Regions from separate parts of the Leisingera sp. ABM4_101 genome, predicted to be linked through region 4. Evidence: riboswitches for the same ligand, from Rfam matches in the RefSeq annotation. Region 4 holds a riboswitch; each other region holds the start of a gene.
What was found. Region 4 has a riboswitch for cobalamin ahead of ACXAEK_RS10625 (ABC transporter substrate-binding protein). Riboswitches for the same ligand answer to the same signal wherever they lie in the genome.
Positions count from the first base shown of each region.

Region 1: it holds a riboswitch for cobalamin, as region 4 does, so the genes downstream of both, ACXAEK_RS20010 (DUF1636 family protein) here and ACXAEK_RS10625 (ABC transporter substrate-binding protein) in region 4, are expected to answer to the same signal.
Region 2: it holds a riboswitch for cobalamin, as region 4 does, so the genes downstream of both, ACXAEK_RS07940 (aromatic ring-hydroxylating oxygenase subunit alpha) here and ACXAEK_RS10625 (ABC transporter substrate-binding protein) in region 4, are expected to answer to the same signal.
Region 3: it holds a riboswitch for cobalamin, as region 4 does, so the genes downstream of both, ACXAEK_RS09070 (hypothetical protein) here and ACXAEK_RS10625 (ABC transporter substrate-binding protein) in region 4, are expected to answer to the same signal.

Region 1 is NZ_JBSWTV010000002.1:3,853,938-3,858,528, reverse strand. It holds gene cobN (cobaltochelatase subunit CobN) at 1-770, opposite strand, end outside; gene cobW (cobalamin biosynthesis protein CobW) at 923-1,957, opposite strand; gene ACXAEK_RS20010 (DUF1636 family protein) at 1,960-2,370, opposite strand; cobalamin riboswitch at 2,468-2,673, opposite strand; gene cobO (cob(I)yrinic acid a,c-diamide adenosyltransferase) at 2,725-3,360, shown strand; gene glpD (glycerol-3-phosphate dehydrogenase) at 3,585-4,591, opposite strand, start outside.
Region 2 is NZ_JBSWTV010000002.1:1,415,250-1,419,840, reverse strand. It holds partial or broken gene ACXAEK_RS07950 (ABC transporter substrate-binding protein) at 1-712, shown strand, start outside; gene ACXAEK_RS07945 (FAD-binding oxidoreductase) at 765-1,850, opposite strand; gene ACXAEK_RS07940 (aromatic ring-hydroxylating oxygenase subunit alpha) at 1,855-3,090, opposite strand; cobalamin riboswitch at 3,199-3,397, opposite strand; gene ACXAEK_RS07935 (dihydrofolate reductase family protein) at 3,669-4,205, shown strand; gene ACXAEK_RS07930 (TetR/AcrR family transcriptional regulator) at 4,269-4,591, shown strand, end outside.
Region 3 is NZ_JBSWTV010000002.1:1,642,127-1,646,717, reverse strand. It holds gene ACXAEK_RS09085 (SRPBCC family protein) at 1-248, shown strand, start outside; gene ACXAEK_RS09080 (alpha/beta hydrolase family protein) at 260-1,138, opposite strand; gene ACXAEK_RS09075 (TetR/AcrR family transcriptional regulator) at 1,209-1,829, shown strand; cobalamin riboswitch at 1,848-2,070, shown strand; gene ACXAEK_RS09070 (hypothetical protein) at 2,181-2,585, shown strand; gene ACXAEK_RS09065 (protein-tyrosine phosphatase family protein) at 2,716-3,261, opposite strand; gene ACXAEK_RS09060 (DNA polymerase III subunit gamma/tau) at 3,458-4,591, shown strand, end outside.
Region 4 is NZ_JBSWTV010000002.1:1,959,791-1,964,381, forward strand. It holds gene ACXAEK_RS10615 (enoyl-CoA hydratase/isomerase family protein) at 1-418, shown strand, start outside; gene ACXAEK_RS10620 (N-acetyltransferase family protein) at 469-990, opposite strand; cobalamin riboswitch at 1,118-1,310, shown strand; gene ACXAEK_RS10625 (ABC transporter substrate-binding protein) at 1,451-2,461, shown strand; gene ACXAEK_RS10630 (FecCD family ABC transporter permease) at 2,458-3,507, shown strand; gene ACXAEK_RS10635 (ABC transporter ATP-binding protein) at 3,504-4,265, shown strand; gene ACXAEK_RS10640 (AMP-binding protein) at 4,296-4,591, opposite strand, start outside.

The DNA.
Region 1 (4,591 bases), 1.9 Mb from region 4:
GCGGCGGGGGCCAGCTGCGGGAGTTTCTTGCGCAGCCAGTCCGCGGCAGAAGGCGCCTTGAGGCTGGCGGCAAAGGCGCCATAAGCGGCATAGCCGCGGGCGCGCAGTTCCGCGATCAGCGCATCCACCGGGGCGGTGTCGGCGGCGGTGAGGTAGGAGCGGTAGAAGCTCACCAGCACCAGCGGTTTGTCCTGCGGCGGCAGGTCGGCGAGCACGCCCTTGGCCGGGTCGTAGAAGCCGTGTTCCGGTGTCGTCTTGAGGCCGAGGACGGGGCCGGCGTAAAGCCCTGCAGCCAGCGACAGCTGGGCAAGTGCTGCCTGGGCCGCAACCGCACCGCCGGCGTCGCACAGGGATTGCAGGCGGCGCAGAGTGGAGACGGGCAGGGTGGACAGCTCATCAAGCCGCGCATCTTCGCGCCCGTCAGCGGGCAGGATCGCCAGCGCAATACCCTTGCGGCGGGCGAGGTCCTGCAGGGTGGCAAGCCCGTAGGACCAGTAACTTTCGCCGCCGATCAGGCGGACGAGGACGCCCTTGGCGCCCTCCAGTGTCTGTTCTGCATACACGTCGACCGACAGCGGGTGCTTGAGCGCCACCATGTTGGCGAGGCGCAAGCTGGGCAACTTGCCGCCCGCGCGGTGCCAGCCCGCCGCAAAGGCGCCGAGGTCGCTGTCGGAAAACGACAGCACCACAAGGTCCGCAGGCGTCTGCCCAAGGTCCTGCGGGGTATCGGTCTCGTCAAGGCCGTGGCTTTCGCGGAAGACGACGTGCATCAGATTTTGCCTTTCCCAGCCAGCAAAATGGAGTCCCGGGGCGCAAGCCCCGGATCGCGCCCGACCCGCCCCCATGGGCGGGCGCGATTGCGCCCACCCCGGGACGGGCGCGATCCTTTCCGCTCATGAAAATTGCGGGTCAAGAGCATGCTTCAGGCCCCCAGCTCGGCGCGGATGGCCTGTTCGTCGATGTCGTCATGCTCGGCGATGACCACCAGGGCGGTCTTGCGCGGCTGCGCGCCCCAGGGCTGGTCGTATTGGGCACGCAGGCGCTCGCCCACGGCCTGCACAAGCATCCGCATCGGTTTCCCCTCCACCGCGACATAGCCTTTGACGCGCAGGATATTGCGCTCGCGGGCGAGTTTCACGATGGCATTTTGCAGCGCTTCTGGATCGGAGACTTCGCCCATTTCGACAACGATGCTTTCAAAATCGTCATGCTCGTGGTCGTGATGGCCGTCGTGGTGGCTGGGGCGGGCGTCCAGATCGTCCTCGGCAGCCGCCTCGAGCCCTAGGATGATGCGCGGGTCGATGACGCCTTCGCTCATCGGCAGGATCGGCAGCTTGCGCGGCGCCTCGGCCTCGATCACGGCGCGGGCCTTCTCGACGCCTTCGTCGCCGGCCAGGTCGGCCTTGGACAGGAGCACGATGTCGGCGCAGGAGACCTGGTCTTCGAAGACTTCGCTGAGCGGAGTTTCGTGGTCCAGGCTCTCATCTGCTTCGCGCTGGGCGGCAACCGCGTCCAGATCGGGGGCGAACTGGCCTTTGGCAACGGCCTCTGCATCGGCCAGCGCAATCACGCCGTCAACGGTGATGCGCGAGCGGATCGCGGGCCAGTCAAACGCTTTCAGCAGCGGTTTGGGCAGGGCCAGGCCGGAGGTTTCGATCACGATGTGATCCGGCTTTTCCGGCAGGTCCATCAGCTGCTCGATGGTGGGGATGAAGTCATCGGCCACGGTGCAGCAGATGCAGCCGTTGGCCAGTTCCATGATGTTCTCGGCCGGGCAGTTCTCATCGGCGCAGGACTTCAGGATGTCGCCGTCGACACCGGCGGTGCCGAATTCGTTCACCACAACCGCCAGGCGCTTGCCCTGCGGGTTCTGCATCAGGTGGCGGATCAGGGTGGTCTTGCCTGCACCGAGGAAGCCGGTGATAACGGTGACGGGGATCTTGTTGAGATCGCTCATGATTACTCCTCGGAAGGGAAGGCGGCCGGCGGGATGCGGGCAACGGATTGTTTGCGGAATGCGGTGGGGCGCTCGCGCCAAGGCACAAGGCCGTCGGTTGTGGCGGCATAGGCGGCTGTGCCTGCCAGGATCTCAGGGATATGCTCTTCCGGGTCCATGTCGCCGTAGACATAGCTCCAGCGTTCCTCGCCGCCGGTCAGCAGCACGGTGCAGCTTCGCGAACAGGCCGACAGGCATTTGACGCCGCGCAGCGTTACGCCCTCGGGCATGCCGGCCTCTTTCAGCGCATCATGCAGCAGGGTGCCGGGGCGGGTTGCCTCGGGATCGGCGCCTTCGTTGCGGCACGTGAGGCACACGGTCAGCGTGACCGGTCCCGGTTTGCTGGCGGGGGTGCCCGCCTGATCGTCAGCCATCAGCGCGTCTCCTGTCGCGGCAGGGCTTGCGGGATGGCCGAAAAGGAACTGTCTCGTGCCAGCCCCTCACCCGGTCGCAGAACACCCCGTCTGCCCGTTGATCTCTCTCCTGCTGGCAGGTCTCCCGGCTTGCGGATGCCAAGGCGTTCGCCTTGCCGGCCATCCTGCCTTCCCGGGATATCTCCCAGTGGCATGGCGGCCTCATCCGGTCACGGTCGCGGGGGCGGCTGTGCTTCAGCCTGAGCAGGCCTTCACATTCCCTCTTCGCCTGTTTTCACAGGAACCAGCGGAACCCCCTTGCGCTATGGCGGGCTTCTTTGTCAAGACATGGGGTCAAACAGCTGGAGAGCCCCTATGAGCGAAAAGTCTGAAACCGGCATTTCAGAAGAAGAAGCCGCCCGTCACGCCTCGAAGATGGCTAAGAAGAAGGCGGCGCGTGACCGGATGATGAAGACCAAGGAGGGCGAGAAGGGACTGATCATCGTCCACACCGGGCCGGGCAAGGGCAAATCCTCGTCGGGGTTCGGGATGATCATGCGCTGCATCGCCCATGGGATGCCGTCTGCGGTGGTGCAGTTCATCAAGGGCGCCTGGCAGACCGGCGAGCGCACTCTGATCGAGGAGAACTTCAGCGATCTGTGCCAGTTCTACGCGATGGGCGAGGGGTTCACCTGGGAGACCCAGGACAAGGCGCGCGACATCGCTGCCGCCCAGAAGGGCTGGGAGAAGGCCAAGGAGATGATCCTGGACGAGCGCAACACCATGGTGCTCTTGGATGAGATCAACATCGCGCTGCGCTATGAATACCTGGACCTGGAGGAGGTGCTGGAGTTCCTGGTGGAGCAGAAACCGCCGATGACCCATGTGGTGCTGACGGGGCGCAACGCCAAGGAGGAGCTGATCGAGATCGCCGATCTGGTGACCGAGATGGGCCAGATCAAGCACCCGTTCCGCGCCGGGGTGAAGGCGCAGAAGGGTGTGGAGTTTTAATCTCTTACAGGCGGCAAAAGGCGGCGAAAGGCGGCAAATCCGATCGGGCCTGAGGTTTTGCGCTTTGCTTTGCAAATCGCCGGGGGGCGGGGGCGCTGCCTGCGGCAGCGCCCCCGCCCGGCCCAACGCTTTTCAGGGAACCTCTGGTTCCTTGAAAAGGGGCGGGAGTGCCCCCCCCCGTGTCTTGATGCCCCGCCTGCCTCCGCGCTTAAGCCCCTCCGCGCTTAAGCCGCCAGCCTCGCGGCTTTCTCGCTGATATAGGCATCCACCGCGGCGCGCTGCGCCTTATCCAGGCGCAGGCCCAGCTTGGTGCGGCGCCACAAATAGTCGTCGCCTGCGCGCACCCATTCGCGGGCAATTGCCCAGTCAAGCTCGCGGGCAGTGATGGTGGCGCCAAAGTCCCGGCCCAGATCACCGGCGGACTTGGCATCGCCCAGCACCTCCCAGGCCTCCAGCCCGTAAGCGCGGATCAGCCGGGCCGCCCAATAGGGCGTCAGGAAAGGGTATTCCTTGGCGAGCCGGGTTTTCAGCTTTTCCACATCCTCCACCGGGAAATCACCGCCTGGCAGGGCCGCGCCTGCGGTCCAGTCCGCGGGCAGCTGCGGGAAGACTTCACCGATCTTCGCCAGCGCCGCCTCGGCCAGCTTGCGGTAGGTGGTGATCTTACCGCCAAAGACATTCAAGAGCGGCGCCTGCGCCTGATCCAGTGTCAGCACATACTCGCGGGTCGCCGCAGTGGCGGAGCTGGCGCCGTCGTCATAGAGCGGGCGGACACCGGAATAAGTCCAGGCAATATCCTCGCGGCGCAGCGGCTGCTCGAAATATTGCGACGCGAAATCAATCAGGTAGTCCTGTTCGGTCTCGGTGCATTCAGGCGCCGTGTCCGGATCCGGATGGTCGGCGTCGGTGGTGCCGATCAGGGTGAAATCCTGCTCATAGGGAATGGCGAAGATGATCCGCCCGTCGGTGCCTTGGAAAAAGTAGCAGCGGCCATGATCGAACAGTTTCGGCACCACGATATGGCTGCCGCGCACCAGGCGGACGTTCTCGCGGCTGTTCTGGCCCAGCTTCTGGTGCAGCACGTCGGCCACCCAGGGGCCGCCCGCGTTGACCAGCATTTTTGCGCGGCGCTGGTGGGTTTCGCCGCTGGCCTGATCCTGCAGCGTGATCACCCAGTGGTCCGCATGGCGCTCCGCTGACAGCACTTTGGTCCGGGTCAGGATTTCGGCAC
Region 2 (4,591 bases), 540 kb from region 4:
GGTGCTGCGCACCAACCGCGACGCCATCGTGGACGGGGCAACCCCTTACGCTGATGCCCGCGTCCGCCGTGCCCTGGCGCTGGCCTGCGACAACGCTGTGCTGCTGGAGCTGGGCTATGACGGCCGCGGCACCCTGGCCGAGAACCATCACGTCTGCCCGATCCACCCGGAATACGCCGACATCGGCGCGCCGGTGCGCGACGCCGAAGCCGCCCGCAAACTGATGGAAGAGGCCGGCATGCTTGATTTCGAGCATGAGCTGATCTCAATCGACGACGACTGGCGCCGCAACACCACCGACGCGCTGGCGGCACAGATGCGCGATGCGGGCCTCAATGTGAAACGCACCGTGCTGCCCGGCAACACCTTCTGGAACGACTGGGACAAATACCCGTTCAGCTCCACCGACTAGGGCCACCGCCCGCTGGGTGTGCAGGTGCTGACACTGGCCTACAAGACTGGAGTTGCCTGGAATGAAACCGGCCTCGCCAGCGCCGAGTTCGACAGCATGCTGGAGGCCGCCTCGGCCATTGCCGATGCAGACACGCGCCGCGGCCATATGGAGAAGATCGAGCAGTTCATGCGCGACGACGGCACCGTGATCCAGCCCTATTGGCGCTCGCTCTACCGCCACGCCCGCCCGGGCATCATCGGCGCCGAAAGCCACCCGATCAACGAGATCCACGTGCACAAGCTGGCACTGGAAGCCTGATCAATCTGCAAATGAATGGGCGCGCGCCGGATCCGGCGCGCGCCCTGTTTCTTTAGATGTCCACTTCAACCCGGCCAATCGGGTTGGAGCAGCAGGCCAGGATATACCCCGCCTCCACATCTTCCTCCGAGATGCCGCCATTGTGGACCATATGCACCTCGCCCGCGGTCTTCTTGACCTTGCAGGTGCCGCAGATGCCAAAGGTGCAACCCGACGGGATGTTGAGGCCCGAGGCCTTGGCCACCGCCAGCACCGTGTCGGTCTCGGTGCAGGTCGCCATCACGCCCGACGCCGCAAAGCTGATCTCGGCAGTTGCGCTTTCTTCCGGAACCACATCGTCCAGCTCCGGCGCATCCGCCTCAGTCTCGACCGGCGCGCCAAAGCTTTCCTGGTTGTAGTTCTCCATGTCAAACCCGAGACCGATCAGCATGTCGCGTACCGCCTGCATGAACGGCTCCGGGCCGCAGCAGTAGACCTCACGCTCCAGATAGTCGCCGGCAATCAGGCCTAGCATGATCTGGTTGAGCTGCCCGCGGTAGCCGGTCCAGACCTGATAGGGGTCATCTTCCTCAACCACGAAGTTCAGCTTCAGCCCCGGCACCCGCGACGCCATGCTTTCCAGCTGCTGGCGCGCGATGATCTCGCTCGGGCGCTTGGCGCAGTTGATGAAGCAGACGTCAGGCGACTGGCCGCGGTCGAACAGATACTGCGTCATCGACAGGCTGGGCGTGATGCCGGAACCAGCGGAGATGAACAGGAACTTGCCGTTCGGCCGCTTGGGCAGGGTGAACACGCCTGCCGGGCCAGAGGCCCGCAGGAACATGCCCGGCTTCAGGTGGTCCAGCATCCAGCGGGTGCCGATGCTGTCGGCCTGCGCCTTGACCGTCACCGAAATCGACAGCGGCCGCGACGGCGAGGAGCTGATCGTGTAGGTCCGCCAGACAGTCTCCCCCGGCACCGGCAGCTCCAGCGTCAGGAACTGGCCCGGCTGGTACTTGAACCACGCGCCAGACGGCGCGCGGAAGCTGAAGGTGGCGGTGTTCGGCGCTTCCGGCACAACAGAGACGCATTCCAGCATCTCGTCGTCCTTCCACGCCAGGGTTTCGTCCAGCGTCTCGAAATTGGCCTGCAGTCCCATGCGCTTACTCCGCCGCGATCAGGTGGCGGCCAGTCAGGGCGCGCATCAGATGATCGGCATACCAGTTGGAGAACTGGATGACGCCGCTTTCCTGCACTTCCGAGTACGGACCGGGCTCATACGCGGGCGAATTGATGCCGCGCTGATTGTCCTCGACCACGATGCGGTCTTCGTCGTTGGTGGCAATCCAGACCTCAGTGAGGCGCTTCAGGTCGTAATCCTGCCCCTCGACCGCGTCCTTATGCACCAGCCATTTGGTGGTGACTTCGGTCTCAGTCGGGCTGATCGGGGTCACACGGAACACGATGGAATGATCCGGCAGGAAGTGGTTCCAGGTGGTCGGGTAGTGGAACTTCAGCAAGGTGCCCGCGTCCGCGAACGGCACCCGGCCCAGCTTCCTGGCCACAGCCGCCTTGCCGTCCAGGGTATAGCTCTCGGCGCCCTCGTTCAGCGGCATCCGCGCCAGCCGGTGCTGGCCGCGCGCGTCGATGGTAAAGGCCGACGGAACCCCCGCCGCCTCGATCCGGTCGAAATGCTTTTGCAGGTGCGCCGGTGTCTCGCCGCCTTCGATGCCGGTCACCGACGGGTCTTCCGGGAAGGTCCGGCACAGCGAGGGGTGGTTGCCGCCGCAGTGATAGCACTCGCGGTTGTTCTCCCAGACCAGCTTCCAGTTGCCGTTCTCGATGATCGAGCTTTCATAGGCGACCTTGGCGTTACCCAGGTCATGCGGTTCCAGATACGGACGCGCCACAGCGGCAAAAGCGTCAAAATCCGGCGCCTCATCCGCCAGGCAGATATAGATCAGCCCAGCCAGATCGCGGCAATGCACCGGCTTCAGCCCGTGTTTGGAGGCATCGAAATCCGGCCCCATGTCGCGCGCCCACAGCAGCGAGCCATCCAGCTCATAGGTCCACTGGTGATAGGGGCAGACCAGTTTCGGCGCATTGCCTTTCTTGGCTTTGCACACAACCGAACCGCGGTGGCGGCAGGCGTTGTGGAAGGCACGCACTTCGCCATCGGTGCCGCGCACGATGATGACATTGTAGGACCCCACCTGATGGGTCACGTAATTGCCCGCCTTCGGGATCTCGCAGGCCGGAATGGCAAACAGCCACTCGCGGTAGAAAATCTGGCGCATGTCCAGATCCAGAACCCCCGGATCGGTATAGAACGCCTGTTCCAGGGAATAGTTTTTCTGCCGGCCCATCAGCTTGGCCAGAATCTCGCTGTCCTGAAGCATCTGCTTCTCTCCTTTGCCGCATCCCCGCGGCGTCTTGGCTGGGTGCAGGCATGGGAAGAGAGATTGCAGGCCACGCGCCCGCAACCGCCCGACCGCCGCCCGCGGTTGACGTGTTTTCATGGCAAGGCTGGTTTCCGGACTGTCCCGGGGCCGCGTGGCGGCGGAGCCTGGCACCTTCCCGAAGCATGCGCCTCAGTGGTCTTTGCCAGGCCTGACCCGGGGTCACCGTTGCGGGGGCAGTGCCGGAGTTTCACCAGCTTCCCAATTCTCCGCCCCGAAAGGCGGCACCTTGCTGAGATGGAAAATGCCCGATCACGGGCCGGTCGGCGAAAACAAATCCGACCCGCCGAAACCGGAAAAAGACATGCATGTTTGCCGCTCCAAACCGCACAGGGATGTCCAGAATCTCAAACCGGCACTCGCCAGCCTGTTTGCGGCAAGCGCTTATCTTTCATGCGTTTACCCGTTGCCTGCTGCCGCGAATCGATTCGCGGACACCCGAAAATGCGCCGGTCACTTGGAACTGGAACCACGATTAACTATATGCCGTATAATTAATTGCAACTCAGGAGAACCAGATGACCACCGGCCACGTTTTCATCGCCACCAGCCTCGACGGCTTTGTGGCCCGCCAGGACCACTCGCTGGATTGGCTTTACAAACAGCCTGTTGCCGAAGATGACGATGGCGGTTTTGCGGCCTTCATGGACAGCGTCGATGGGCTGGTCATGGGAACAGGATCATTCCGCACCCTGCTGGGGTTTGATGCATGGCCCTACGCCAAACCGGTTGTGGTCCTCAGCAGCAGCCTGAGCGAACAGGACATTCCCGAGGAGCTGAAGGACAAGGTGCGCCTCAGCACCGCTACACCCGCAGACCTTATGCAGGAACTGCAGGAAGAGGGCTGGAAACGCGCCTATATCGACGGCGGCCGGATGGTGCAGTCCTTCCTGCGGCAAGGGCTGATCGCAGATCTGACCATCACAACGGTTCCGATCCTGATTGGCAGCGGCATCCCGCTGTTTGGCAATCTGGAGCGGGACATCGACCTCCAGGTGGCAAGCTCCCGCACCCTGCCCACCGGCATGGTCCAGACCACCTTCCAGGTGGCCTGATCCATGCCCCCGCGCATGGGGCGCCCTCCCCGGGGCAGCCGGGCTCTCAGCAAGGATGATGTATTGAAAAAGGCCCAGCAGCTGCTCGATGAGGGCGGCAGCAAGGCCCTCACCTTCAAGGCACTGGCAGAGGCGCTTGGCGTCACTCCGATGGCCGTTGCCCACCACGCCGGCACCAGGGACGAGATGATTGCATCTCTCGTCGCCATTGCGTTCGAAGGTGCTGACGCACCATCAGAGGAGGCAACCCCCAAGCTGCGGCTGCGCGGCCTGATGACCCGCTATTGCGCCCAGGTCACCCGGCACCCGGAGCTGGCGAAATGCATCCTGGAAAACCCATCCCTGATCGGCGCCTCCCTGACAAGGCTGACGCAGCACATCGAGGC
Region 3 (4,591 bases), 320 kb from region 4:
CCGTGACCGGGATGGCCCTGACAGGCGGCGGCAGCGGTATCGACGGCCGGATGGAGATTGAGCTGCTGGCGCTGTCGCCGCAGCGGACCCGGATGTCAGCGCAGCTGAAACTGGCGCCCTCCACCCTGACCGGGCGGCTGCTGATACAATCGCTGAAACTGGCGCGCAGCAATCTCAACCGCCGCTTCAAGCTGCGGCTGGCCGATTATGCCCGCCTGACTGAAGAACGCCTAAGCCGGACAGCCTGAGGCAGTCCTGGTCAGGCCTGCGGCACCAGCCGCGGCCACAGCGCGGCATTGGCGCGGGCAAAGGCGCCAAGGTGGCCGATCTTCTGCACGCCAGCTTTTTGCGGGTCCAGCACCGCACGGCGCTGCGGCACATCGCCAAAGACATCGCCCAGCCGCCAGACCGCCGCGGGCGGCACCACGTCGTCATCCGCCATCGCAAACAGATCCACCGGGATGCCGGTTTCCGCCCAGCGGGGCTGCGGCAGCGTGGTGCCGGTTTCCGGCAGGTAGCTGCCCGGCGTGGTGCACCAGCGCCGCCATTGCCAGTAGACACCGGCCGGCAAGTCGGCCCCGAACCCCACCGCGCGCCCGGGCAGATAGCCCAAGGCACGGACCAGCGGCGGCACATGGCCGAACCAGAAGGCCAGCGCCAGCGCGCGGTAGGGCCAGGGATGATCGTGGTGATGCACCAAGCCGCCCGCGACCACGATCATGCGGGCGACGTCCGTCAGGCCATCCTGCAGGGGCATCAGCATTGCCCCCAGCGAATGGCCAATCACCAGCAACGGCACACCCGCATAGTGCCGCTGCATTTCTTTGCTGGCCGCTGGCTGATCCGCCAGCGCCCACTCGGCCATGGTGGCCTGTGACCGGCGCGGGTGCATACGCGCCGAGGCCCCAAAGTCCCGGTAATCAAAAGTGAGGCAAGCCATCTGCCGCTCTGCCGCCAGCCAGCGCGCGAAATGCCGGTAATAGCCCTGCGGCACCCCGGTTGCGCCATTCAGCACCACCGCTGCCCGGGCCGGTCCCGCCGGGTGATACAGCCGCCCGGCCAGCACCGCCTCACCAGCGGCAAAGCGCAGCTCTTGCACCCGGATATCTGCCGTCTGTTCTGCATGGCTGTCGAGCATGGCACCCTCCTAGACCAATTGGTCCACTCCACCTCTGGACCAATCGGTCTAATGCTGTCAACCTGCCGTCATGACTGACGTGACGACACCTTCTGCCGCCCCGGACGGCCCCGTCCCCACCCGCGAGCGGCTGCTGCGCGCGGCTGCCGGGCTGTTCCGCAACAAGGGCTACAGCGGCACCGGCCTGGCAGAATTGCTGGCCGCGGCGGAGGCGCCCAAGGGCTCGCTCTACCACCATTTCCCAAACGGCAAATCGGACCTTGCGCTGGCCGCAGCGGACTGGGCATCAGAGCAGATGCAAGCACTGATCGACGCTTCCTTCACCCCTGCGCCGACCTTTCAGGACGGCGCCAAGACGGTCTGCTACAAGCTGGCGAAACTGTTCGACAAACAGGGCAAATGGAGCGGCTGCCCGGTCTCTGCCACCCTGTTCGAAGGGCCGGAGAACGAGGCTTTCCACCAGCACGCCGCCAAGCTGTTCGAGGGCTGGATCACCGGGACCGCAGCCCATGCCCGGCGCCTGGGCCTGCCTGAGGCTGAGGCCCGCGCCGCTGCCGAGAATTTCTATATCCTGCTGCAAGGCGGCTGGCAGCTGGCCCGGGTGCGGCGCGATTCGGATGTGATCCGGGGGCTGCACCTGCAGATGCACAGACCCCAGCCAAACCCAATGCAGCTGCAGAAAAACGATTGACAACTCAGGGATCCAACCGCTACCGATTGTGCCGATGGTTCCCGCGCCACAGAATCTTGTGTCCGGGATGAAAAGGGAACACGGTGCGGCCCCGCCCTGCGCAAGGCCAATTCCGCGACTGCCCCCGCAACTGTAAGCGGCGAGCGACCCCGATAGAGCCACTGGCCCTCAAAGAGGCCGGGAAGGATCGGGAAAGCTGCGACCCGCAAGTCAGGAGACCTGCCATCGGATATGAAACTCGAACCCGGGCGGGGTGTCCGGACAGGGTCTGATGGCACCGCGGGGCTTTCCGCTTTCTCATCCGGTCTCTTGTCCCCAGAACTCCCCGCACCACGCGCGGAGGGCGCAAACATGATGTGGACGGACCAGACGCATTTCTATGCGGCAACGGATTGCAAATACCTCGGGAAACCCTGCCCCGCGGCAGAGCGGATGATCGCCAAGCTGGCCGAGGCGATGACCAAGGCCAAGCCGCTGACCCAGGAGGATTTTGAAATCACCGGCACCAGCGCGCTGGACGGCTGCCCGCGCAACTGCCCGGCGCAGTTCGTAGCCAGCCATGACCGGATCCGGCTGTTCTGCGGTGTCGGGGAAGAGGCCCCGCGCGAGGGCCTGGACCGGTTCGCCGATGCGATCCTCAGCCGCGACGGCACCGGCTTTGCCGCCTCGCAACTGGATGCCCGCCCCTGCGCGCTGATGGAGGCGCTGCCGAAAACGGCAGAGGCGCATCAGGCAGAGCAAATGCTGGCGCTATAAGAATTCCAGACTGCGAGTGATCCGCCCGGCGGCACCGCCGGGCAGCGTCCGCCCCTCCCCGTCAAACCAAAGGTTTGCCTCCGGCAAAACGGGAGGACGCTTCGCACCCACCCAGGGTCAGGCGCTGCCCTCAGTGTTTGACACCCTGCCCCGCGCAGGCCCAATCCAGCTGCGCCTCGGTCTCCACCGCACAGGGCCGCACCGAGCGCAGCCGCGCCAGCGCCTGGACCGGGTCCTCGCCGCAGTCGATCATCAGCCGCAGCACCGCCATGCCGGAGCGCCCGCAGCCGCCCTTGCAATGCACCAGAACCCGGCCGCCGCCTGCCAGCGCCTGCCGCGCCGACTGGCTGGCGGCGGCCCATTTTTCATTCACTGCCGGTGGCGGCACCTGGAAATCCGGCACCGGCAAATGCAGCCAGCGGCAGGCCATGCTTTGGATGTCGACGCCCAGCCGCGGCACTCCGGCGGCCACATGCTCAGCCTCGGTGGTCATCGAGATCACCAGCCCCGGCTTCCATTGATAGATCTGGATCAGGTCGCTGCGGTAATCGCCGGCGCCGCCCGGCAGCCGGCACAGCGCCAGAATGCCGCCGCCCGCTGACAGCGCGTGGATGGTCAGGCCGGCCAGCGCGGCAGTCTCCTGCACCGCTGGCTTTGAAGTGTCTTCAGTTTGCATACCGCCTCCCTGGACGCCGCGCCCCTGCACTTCCCCCGCATTTCCCCCTTCCCTCCAGACTAGCCGCTAACCGCAGAAAGCCAAAGCGCTTTTGCAGCCCTGGCTTTACTGCCTTCTGCGGTGGACGAACCGGCTGCGCTTCAATACCCTGCGCGGAACGCGGGACCCCCGCACACCGAATCCGGCACGAGACACCATGAACGACATTCCCAGCGGCACCACCCAATCGCAATACCAGGTTCTGGCCCGCAAATACCGGCCCGAAACCTTTGCCGATCTGGTGGGGCAGGACGCCATGGTGCGCACCCTGAAAAACGCCTTTGCCGCTGACCGTATCGCCCAGGCCTTCATCATGACCGGCATCCGCGGCACCGGGAAAACCACCACCGCGCGGATCATCGCCAAGGGCATGAACTGCGTGGGCGAGGACGGCCAGGGCGGCCCCACCACCGACCCTTGCGGCAAATGCGAGCATTGCGTGGCGATCATGGAAGGCCGCCATGTCGACGTGATGGAGATGGACGCGGCCTCGCGCACCGGTGTGAATGACATCCGCGAAATCATCAACTCGGTGCAATACCGCGCGGCCTCGGCCCGTTACAAGATCTACATCATCGACGAGGTCCACATGCTGTCGACCTCCGCCTTCAACGCGCTGCTGAAGACACTGGAGGAGCCGCCGGCGCATGTGAAATTCATCTTCGCCACCACCGAGATCCGCAAGGTGCCGGTGACGGTGCTGTCGCGCTGCCAGCGCTTCGACCTGCGCCGGATCGAACCGGAGGTGATGATTGCCCTCCTGCGCAAGATCGCCACGGCTGAAAGTGCCGAGATTGCCGAGGACGCGCTGGCCCTCATCACCCGCGCCGCCGAAGGCTCCGCGCGGGATGCAACCTCGCTGCTGGATCAGGCGATTTCCCATGGTGCTGGTGAAACCACAGCCGATCAGGTCCGCGCCATGCTGGGCCTTGCCGACCGCGGCCGGGTGCTGGACCTGATGGATATGATCCTGCGCGGCGATGCGGCCGCCGCCCTGACCGAACTCAGCGGCCAGTATGCCGAGGGCGCCGACCCGCTGGCGGTGCTGCGCGATCTGGCCGAGATCACCCATTGGGTTTCGGTGGTGAAGATCACGCCCGACGCGGCTGAGGACCCCACCGTCAGCCCCGATGAGCGCGCCCGCGGCAAAGCGATGGCGGATGCGCTGGCAATGCGGGTGCTGACCCGCATGTGGCAGATGCTCTTGAAGGCGCTGGAGGAAGTGGCCGCTGCGCCAAACGCGATGATGGCCGCAGAGATGGCGGTGATCCGCCTGACCCATGTGGCCGAC
Region 4 (4,591 bases):
TTATAACGAGGTGCGATACGGCATCTCCGGCCACTGCATGTTCCTGCCCTGGCTGGTGAATATGAAAACTGCCAAGGACCTGCTGCTGACGGGCCGTGAACTGACCGCGGCGGAAGCCAAGGAAATGGGGCTGATCACTGATGTGGTGCCGCTGGAACAGCTGAAAGAGGCCACCCGCAAGAAGGCGCTGCTGATGGCCCGGATGCCGCGCGAGATGCAGTGGATGCACAAGATGTACCTGAACCGTGTCTATGAGATGCAGGGCCTGCGCACAGCCACGGACTATTACCTGGAGCAGGTTGCAATCATGGGCGCCCAGCCGGTCCCGGAATATGAAGCGTTTTCCAAATCGACGATCGAGAAGGGCCTGAAGGCTACGCTGAAAGAGGCCAATGCCCGCTATGAAGGGCTGGACTGAAAGCGGATCAGAGGGGCAGCCGGGCGGCGGCGGCGGGGTAGGCCGCGGTTTTAGAGCGGGAGTTGGGAGAGATCCGGCCAAGTGACTGTAACGCTGGGGATCAGGGTGCCGAAAACATCCAATTCCAGCGTGCCGGTCTCCTGGCCGTTCAGCCCTGCATAAAACGCCCGTGCCCGCTGATTGGATTGAAACACAGTCAGGGACAGGCTGCGCTGGTCCTTGGAAAGCAACTGTTGCACCGCGGCCCGGAACAGGCTGCTGCCAGCACCTGACCCCTGTGCCGCCGGAGAGACATGCAGATTGTCCAGATAGGGTTCCGGCCGGCACCAGACGGCGCAAAAACCAAGCAGCCCGGCGGGGTGTCCGGCGTGTTCCGCGATCAAAAGAATATCCCCCGGTTCCGGCCGGTAAGCCTGCCATTTGCGCAAAAGCTGGCTGCTAATCTCCCCGTGCAGCCGCGCCTGCGGGAAATCACCGGCATAGGCGGACTGCCAGCTCTCTGTATGCAAGGCAGCGATTTGCGGCAGGTCAGCTGCCGCAGCGGAACGGATATGGAGACGGGGCCGGGTCATACGGCTCACAGGATACCAATAAGATCGCATCACTCAATGGCCGGTAGACGCCACCGGGGGCGAAGATGTTTTGCCCGCAGGATTGTGGCAGGGACCGCAACTTTTTCTTGCCGCAACGGAAGCGATGCGCTACGGGCGATTTACCGGTCCCGAAAGGGCTAAGAGGGAATCCGCGGCGCCAACCGGCGCCAAACGGAACTGCCCCCGCAACTGTAGGCGGCGAGTGCTGCGCCATGATGTCACTGGACCTCAACGGCCCGGGAAGACGGCGCAGGCAATGACCCGCCAGTCAGGAGACCTGCCGGTGAAAACTGAAGCACACCGGACGGGGTTGTCCGGGGAGGTTGCCGGTAAGATGCGCCGCCGCTGGACGGTGACGCGATGGGGGGCTGACCTCCTGCCTTAGCGGTCAATACCCTTTCACCCGTTCTCCGGTCATTGACACATGGAGATCGAAATCATGTTTCTGCGTTCCGGCCTGATGGGCCTTTCTTTCGTTGCTGCTGCACAGGCTGCCGCCGCCAGCGAAAACTTTCCGCTGACCATTCAGAACTGCGGCGAGACCGTCACATTCGAGGCGCCGGTTGCCTCCTCCGTGACCGTCGGCCAGGCCGCCACCGAAGTGCTTTATGCGCTGGGCCTGGGCGAAAAGGTGCTGGGCACCTCGGTCTGGTTCAACGATGTGCTGCCCGAATATGCTGAGCTGAACGACAAGGTCGAACGCCTGGCAGACAACGACCCGAGCTTTGAAAGCGTGGTGGCCAAGCGCCCCGGTCTGGTCGCGGCACAGTATGAATGGCATGTCGGCCCCGAAGGTATCGTTGCCAAGCGCGAGCAGTTCCATGACCTCGGCATCCCGACCTATGTGATGCCCGCGGATTGCGTCGGCAAAGACAACACCACCGGCGGTGACGGCACGAGGACCCAGATGTTCACCACCGAGAGCCTTTACCAGGGCATCGAGGAACTGGCGGCGATCTTTGGCGAGGCTGAAAAGGGCGCAGAACTGGTTGCCGACTACAAGGCGCGCGAAGCCGCTGCTGTTGCCAAGGCGCAGGAGGTTGCACTGGACGGCGCCTCTGCCGTGTTCTGGTTCTCTTCGCCGGAAATGGAGAGCGATCCATTTGTGGCCGGCCAGAAGGGCGCGCCGGGCTACATGATGCAGCAGCTGGGCCTGAAGAACGTCATCGAAACGGACGAGGAATGGCCGACCGTTGGCTGGGAAACCATCGCCAAGGCGAACCCGACGGTGATCGTGATTGCCCGCATGGACCGCCGCCGCTTTGCCGCGGATGACTACGAGAAAAAGCTGGACTTCCTGCGCAATGACCCGGTCGCCAGCCAGATGGACGCGGTCAAGAACAACCGTATCGTGGTGATGGATGCCCAGGCCATGGATGCCACCATCCGCGCGATCCCGGCGCTGGAGGACCTGGCAGCTGAACTCAGCGCGATCGGCAACGGCGAATGAGCGCAGCCGCCGCACTAGCGTGGCAAAGCGTCCGGGGCGCTTGCCTGGCTTTGCCGGTGCTGGCTGCGGCGGTTCTGGCAGGCGCAATGATCGGCGAGACCGCGCTTGCGCCTGACCTTGTCCTGTCGGTTCTGGCCAACAAGCTGGCGGGTGCTGGGCTGCCGGTGGATCCGGTGGATCAGGGCATCATCTGGAGCTACCGGCTGCCGCGGGCGCTGGTGGCTGCGGCCTGCGGGGCAGCTCTGGCGGTGACGGGCGTGGTTCTGCAGGCGCTGCTGCGCAACGCGCTGGCAGACCCCTACATCCTCGGTATTTCAGCCGGTGCCTCTACGGGGGCGGTTGCGGTCACCATCGCGGGGCTGGGCGGCGGTGCACTGTCGCTGCCCTTTGGCGCCTTCAACGGCGCATTGCTGGCCTTTGGATTTGTGGCCATCCTGGCGCGGGCGGCCGGGGCAGGGGGCAGCCGCGCGGCTGCAGCGCAGATCGTGCTGGCGGGCATAGCAGGCTCGCAGCTGTTCAATGCGCTCACCGCCTTCATCATTGCCAAATCCGCCAATGCCGATCAGGCCCGCGGCATCATGTTCTGGCTGATGGGCAACCTCAGCGGCGTGCGCTGGCCGGATGTGTGGCTGGCGGTGCCGTTGGCGCTGGCGGGCTGGATGATCTGCCGGTTCCATGCCCGGGCGCTCGACGCCTTCACCTTTGGCAGCGATTCGGCCGCGTCGCTCGGCATTCCCGTCCGCAGGGTGCAGGTGGTGCTGATCTTTGCCACCGCGCTGATGACCGCGGTGATGGTGTCGATTGTCGGCTCCATCGGCTTTGTAGGCCTTGTGATCCCACATGCGGCACGGTTTCTGGCAGGCCCCAGCCACCGCAGGCTGATGCCGGCTGCGGCGCTGACGGGCGCTGTTTTTCTGATAGCTGCCGACATCGTGTCCCGCATCATCATCCCCGGCCAGGTGCTGCCCATCGGGGTTGTCACTGCCCTGATCGGGGCGCCGGCCTTTGCCATCATCCTGGTGCGCGGCCAGAGGGGGCCGCGATGAAGATCGAGGCCCGCAACCTGAGCTTTTCCGTGCGCGGCAAGCAGCTGCTGCGGGACGTGTCGCTGGCGGTGCAGCCGGGCGAGACCCTGGCGCTGGTGGGGCCGAACGGTTCTGGCAAGTCGACGCTGATGCGGCTGCTGTCCGGCCTGGCACGGCCGTCGCAGGGCGAGGTTCTGCTTGCGGAAGAGCCGCTGGCCCGGCTGAACCGGCGTGAGATCGCCCGGCGGATCGCCATTGTCGAGCAGCAGTCGGATACCGCCGAGCGGATCACTGCGCGGGCAGTAGTGGAACTGGGGCGCACGCCCTGGCTGTCGGCGCTGAAGCCCTGGAACGGCAGGGACACGGCGCTGGTGGACAAGGCGCTGCGCACCGTCGAAATGGAGAGTTTCGCGCAGCGCGAATGGGCCACCCTTTCCGGCGGCGAGCGGCAGCGGCTGCATATTGCGCGCGCGCTGGCGCAGCAGCCGGGGCTGCTGCTGCTGGATGAGCCGACGAACCATCTGGATATCCACCATCAGCTGTCGATCCTGGAATGCATCCGGAACCTGAAAGTGACCGCAGTGGTCGCCTTGCACGATCTGAACCAGGCAATGACCTGCGACCGGGTGGCGGTGCTGTCAAACGGGCGGCTTGCCGCTTTGGGGCCGCCGCAGCAGGCGCTGGCCCCGGAAACGGTGTCCGAAATCTTCGGGATCAAGGCCCGCTGGATGCATGGCGCAAACGGCGCGGACCCGTTTCTGTCGTTTCACCTTGCCTGAGACCAAAGCCAAGGCAGTCAAGGCCCTGGTTCAGCCGTTCCCTATCACTGTTAGGATCTTGTTGCGCTGGATCTTCCCGGACGGTCCCTTGGGAAGGTCTGGCAGGAAGTGGATTTCATCCGGCGACTTGAACCGTCCCAGCCGGGACTGGCAGATCTCAATCAATTCAAGCGGTGTCAGGCTGGACCCCTCGCGGACCGTGACCGCTGCCTCCACCGTTTCGCCATAACTCTTGCAGGGGCGGCCAAAGGCGGCGGCCTCGATCACATCCGGGTGGGAGTAAAGCGCCTCGTCGATCTCGCGCGGGGCAATGTTTTCACCGCCCT